One region of the Plantactinospora sp. B5E13 genome, then DNA from elsewhere that is predicted to be linked to it. Evidence: riboswitches for the same ligand, from Rfam matches in the RefSeq annotation. Region 1 holds a riboswitch; the other holds the start of a gene.
What was found. A riboswitch is a leader RNA that binds a small molecule or an ion and turns the genes downstream of it on or off. The one in region 1 is predicted to bind S-adenosylmethionine.
Positions count from the first base shown of each region.

Region 2: it holds a riboswitch for S-adenosylmethionine, as region 1 does, so the genes downstream of both, ABGB05_RS14025 (ABC transporter substrate-binding protein) here and ABGB05_RS05010 (GNAT family N-acetyltransferase) in region 1, are expected to answer to the same signal.

Region 1 is NZ_JBDPLT010000003.1:274,493-276,869, forward strand. Features, by position in the region: gene pstB (phosphate ABC transporter ATP-binding protein PstB) at 1-672, shown strand, start outside; gene ABGB05_RS05010 (GNAT family N-acetyltransferase) at 759-1,319, opposite strand; SAM riboswitch class IV at 1,401-1,514, opposite strand; gene ABGB05_RS05015 (NUDIX hydrolase) at 1,581-2,377, opposite strand, start outside.
Region 2 is NZ_JBDPLT010000012.1:146,971-149,347, forward strand. Features, by position in the region: gene ABGB05_RS14020 (amino acid ABC transporter permease) at 1-230, opposite strand, end outside; gene ABGB05_RS14025 (ABC transporter substrate-binding protein) at 270-1,181, opposite strand; SAM riboswitch class I at 1,456-1,547, opposite strand; gene ABGB05_RS14030 (ThuA domain-containing protein) at 1,710-2,377, opposite strand, start outside.

The DNA.
Region 1 (2,377 bases):
ATCGGCCCCTCCGGCTGCGGCAAGTCGACCTTCCTGCGGTCCATCAACCGGATGCACGAGGTGCTGCCGGGGGCCCGGGTCGACGGCCGGCTCACCATCGACGACCAGGACATCTACGAGCGGGACGTGGACGTCACCGCGGTCCGCCGGATGATCGGCATGGTCTTCCAGCGGCCGAACCCGTTCCCGACCATGTCGATCTTCGAGAACGTGGTCGCCGGGCTGCGGCTCAACGGCGTACGCAAGAAGTCGATCCTGGAGGAGGCGGCCGAGCGGGCACTGCGTTCGGCGAACCTCTGGGACGAGGTCAAGGACCGGCTCGGCAAGCCCGGCGCGGGCCTGTCCGGCGGTCAGCAGCAGCGGCTCTGCATCGCCCGGACGATCGCCGTCGAACCGCAGGTCGTGCTGATGGACGAGCCCTGCTCGGCGCTGGACCCGATCTCCACGCTGGCGATCGAGGACCTGATGTTCAAGCTGAAGGACCGCTACACGATCATCATCGTGACCCACAACATGCAGCAGGCGGCCCGGGTCTCCGACCGGACCGCGTTCTTCTCGATCGAGCGGACCGGTGACCCGGGCCGACTCATCGAGTACGACGACACCCAGAAGATCTTCAGCAACCCCAGCGAGAAGAAGACCGAGGACTACATCACCGGCCGCTTCGGCTGAGCTGTCCGGAGGGGTCCTTCCTGCCACCGGGGCGACAGCCGTGGTGAGGAAGGGCCCCTTCCTCGCACCACCCAGATCAGCGAGGGTCAGCGCCGCTCGCTGGACGGGCACCGCACCGTGCTGTCGGCCCAGACCATCCGCAGCTTCCGCGGCGTGCCGTCGAGCCGGCTGGCATCGCCGCCGGGCGGCTCCACCGTGGCCGTCTCCACGCAGATCGCGCCCCGCGCGGCATAGAACGCCTGCGCCCCGGTGTTCTGCCGCAACACCCAGAGGTACATTCCGGCGCCGACCGCCCGGTCGGTCACCGCTTCGGCGGCGCGGGTCAGCAGCCGGGTGCCGACGCCGGTGCGGTGTCGATCGGGTACGACGTGCAGGTTGTCGACCAGACTCCCCCACCGGGTGTCGTGGTCGAACACGACGTGCAGGAAACCCACCAGCCGCTCCCCGTGCTCGGCGAGCAGCGTCCGGGTACCGTCCGGCGCGGTCAGGCGGCTGCGCCACACCGCCCGACGGTCGGCTTCGACGTCGCCGTCCAGGTAGGAGTCGGCGTACGCGCCCCGGTAGTGGCGGCGCCAACTGTCGGCGTGCAACCCGGCGATCCGCTCGGCATCGTCCACTGTGGCGAGACGGATCGGCGGCGCCGTCATGGGCGAACTCCGATCCGCGGGTTACGTCCAGCCGGGAACCCGGCCCTGCGGTGTCTGACGATGATTGGCACGCGCCCCCCGTTCGACGGCTTGCCCGACACCTCGTGCCGGGCCCGGTCCTCACCCGGAGCACCCCGCCCGCGAACGGAGGGTTGCCGGCCAGCAAGCCGGGGCTTCGCGCTGGCACTCATGACCTGTGTCGGGCACGGTAGCACGGGGAGGGCGCCGGCAACGTCCACCGGAACGGTCCGTCCAGGCGGCTCAGTCGAGCACGAAGTGGGCGCCGCCGTCAGGGTCGGGCTCCAGCCGGGGCATCATCGGCCGGGCCGGGTCCCGCCGTGCCGCGACGGTCGGCAGCGCGGCCAGGTCGGCGCAGCCGGCGATCTCGGTCAGCGTCACCCGGGTCGGCGGCAGCATGGTCAGCTCCCCGGCGGTGGCCCGGGCCGCCGCGTCGGCCGGTGACAGCCACAGCGTCCGGTCGGCCTCGCCGGAGACGTCCCGGGTGCGCTGCCCCTCCGGCAGCAGGGCGAGGAAGAAGTACGTGTCGAAGCGCCGCGCCTCGAATTCCGGGGTGATCCACCGGCTCCACGGCAGCAGCAGATCGGAGCGGAGGGTGAGCCGGCAGTCCCGGAGCAGTTCGGCGAAGCTGGTCCGACCGTCGACCAGCGCCTGCCGGCAGCGTTCCCACTCGTCGCCGCTGACGTCGCCGAGCACCTCGTCCGGGTGCGGGCCGGCGAGCAGCACCCCGGCCTCCTCGAAGACCTCCCGGGCCGCCGCGCAGACCAGCGCCTGTGCCTCGGCCGGCGGCAGCCCGAGCCGCTCGCCCCACTGTTCCGGGCCGGGGCCGGCCCAGTCGAGCCGCGCCGACGAGTCGGCCGGGTCGACGCTGCCGCCGGGAAAGGCGTACATGCCGCCGAAGGTCATGGTGGCGGCCCGGCGGATCAGGTACACCTCGAAGCCGGCACCGCCGGACGGGGCTGGCCGCAGCAGCGGTACGGTCGCCGCCCGGCGGGCCGGCGCCGGCGGCCGTCCCTCGGCGTGGAACCGCCGGGCCCGCT
Region 2 (2,377 bases), on a different contig from region 1:
GCCGGCAGCCCCCGGAACACATCCGTGTAGATCCGTGCCGGCCAGCGCAACCATCGGGTCCGGGCCAGGCCGGCGACGGCCAGCAGCATGCCGAGCAGGGTCCCCAGGATCGCGGAGACGAGCGCCAGCAGCAGCGTGTTACGCAGCCCGACCGTGAGCATCTCGGGTAGCGCCTCGCGCATCGACTCCAGGTCGAAGAACGTCTCCCACAACGTCCTCAGCGTCTCCATCGCTCCACCTGTCTCTGCTCGCTCGTCTCCTGTGGAGGGTCAGGCCGCCGGCGTACCGGTCGGGCTGGCCGGCGCGGTCGGGGCGCCGCTCGGCGTGCTGCCAGCGCCGGCCTGCACCGGTGGGAAGGTCACGGTGCCGCTGCCCGGCTTGAAGGTCTCCGGGATCGGCCGACCCGGGTAGTACTGGTCCTGGAGGCGGGTCCAGGTGCCGTCCTGGACCACCTCGTCGAGCGCCTTGTTCAGGGCCTCGCGCAGCGGGTCGTTCCCCTTGGCCACCGCGAACGCGGTCGGCGCCGAGCTGAGCTGCTTCTCGGCCAGTACGATCTTCCCGCCACTGTCCTGCGCGGACTTCTCACCGATCTCGGCCGGGGCGATCCAGGCGTCGGCGGTCTTGGCCTTGAGTTGGTTGATCGCGCCGTTGTAGTCCGGCACCCGGACCGGGTCGAGCCCTTCGGCGGTGGCGTAGTCGTCCTGGACGGTGCCCTGCACCACCACGACCCGCTTGCCCTTCAGTTCGGCGAAGCTCCTGATCGGCGAGCCGGCCGGTACGTCGAGTCCGAAGTAGCCGAAGTCGTAGCCGTTGGTGAAGTCGACGGTCTTCTTCCGCGCCTCGGTGATGGTGATCGAGGACGAGCCGGCGTCGAACTTGTGGTTGTTGACCTGGGCGAGCAGTGCGGAGAACTCGGTGCCGACGAACTCGACCTTCAGGCCCAGCCTCTGCGCCACGGCGGTCATCAGGTCGTTGTCGAAACCGGTGAACTTCCCGTCCTTGAGGAAGACGTTCGGCGGCGCGTCGGTCAGCGTGCCGACCCGCAGCGTGCCCGGTTGCAGCAGGTCGTACGGGTTGTCGGCGCTGTCGGCGGAACCTCCGCCGCAGGCCGCGACCGCACCGAGCAACGCGACGGCGGCGACCCCGGAGAGCAGGCGGGTGGTCAGGGTGTTGAGGCGCATTGTGTGGAAACTCCAGGAAATATCCGGCGGGCGACGCCGACACGGACGCGCGGCCCGCGACCGTGCACCGGTCGTGGGCGTGCCGCAGCGTCGAGGTCAACCGCCTCGAGGGGATCAATCAGATGGTCGGAGATCCGCCGACCGGCGGGCGGGGTCAGGCGTGACCGCGACAGAGCATGGTGCTGATCCGGCACAGGTCGACATGTCGACGCCACCGGTGCCAGGTGACATGGAGCCGGCTCGACCGCTCGGCCCGGGTGGTAGGCACTGCGAACCTCCATCGGTCCTGGCGGTAGCACCCGCACCCGTGGTGGGGGGTTGCTGCGACGTCGACGAGCCAGGTCTCTCGGTCGCTCTGGATGGCCGGTGCAGAGTCTACGCAGCCGGTGGCCCGACGTTCCAACTGGTCAGCGCGGTTGGCGCTGTAATCCTTGCCACGCTTCGCCCGGCCGCCTGGCCGGGAGGGCCCCTTCCGTGCCACCGGCTACCGCCCGGGCGGCAGGAAGGTGCCCTCCGGACCGTTCAGACCTAGCGGACCGTGATGGTCAGATGACTCGACATCGTGGCTCCGGCGCTGTCGGTGACCGTCAGCCGGGCCGTGTAGGTACCCGGCCGGGCGTACGAGTGGGTGGCCGAGGTGCCGTGCACGACCGGGGTGTTGTCACCGAAGTCCCAGGCCCGGTCGGTGATGGTCCGCCCGGCCGCCGGGGTGGCCGTACCGGTGAACGCCACCGACAGCGGCGCCGTCCCGGTCCGGGGGTTCGCGGTGACCGAGACCGTCCCGCCGGTCTCCCGTTTCACCCCCGCGCCGTTGAAGCGCAGCCAGTCCAGGGAGAGCAGGTCGGGTGTGCCGCCGGCCTGCGCCGGGTTGACGAAGACCAGGTAGAGGGTGAACGTCCCGCCCGGGTTGGCCAGGTTGACCGTCGGCGAGACCACGTTGTCCCAGCCGCCGGTGCTGCCGACCGGCATCGTGCCGAGCAGCTGCCCGGTCGGCGAGTCGGCCCGGAACTCGACGGTGCCGCCGGTGCTGCCCGAGCTGACCGCGGCGGTGACCGAGCCGATCCCGGTCAGGTTCACCGGACCGAAGCTGATCCACTCGCCGTGGTCGACGTCGCCGACCCGCCGGCCGGCCCGGGCGGTCGTCCGCTCCAGCACCTGGATCCCCTGGGCGGCGTCGAAGTGCTCCGCCTCCCTGT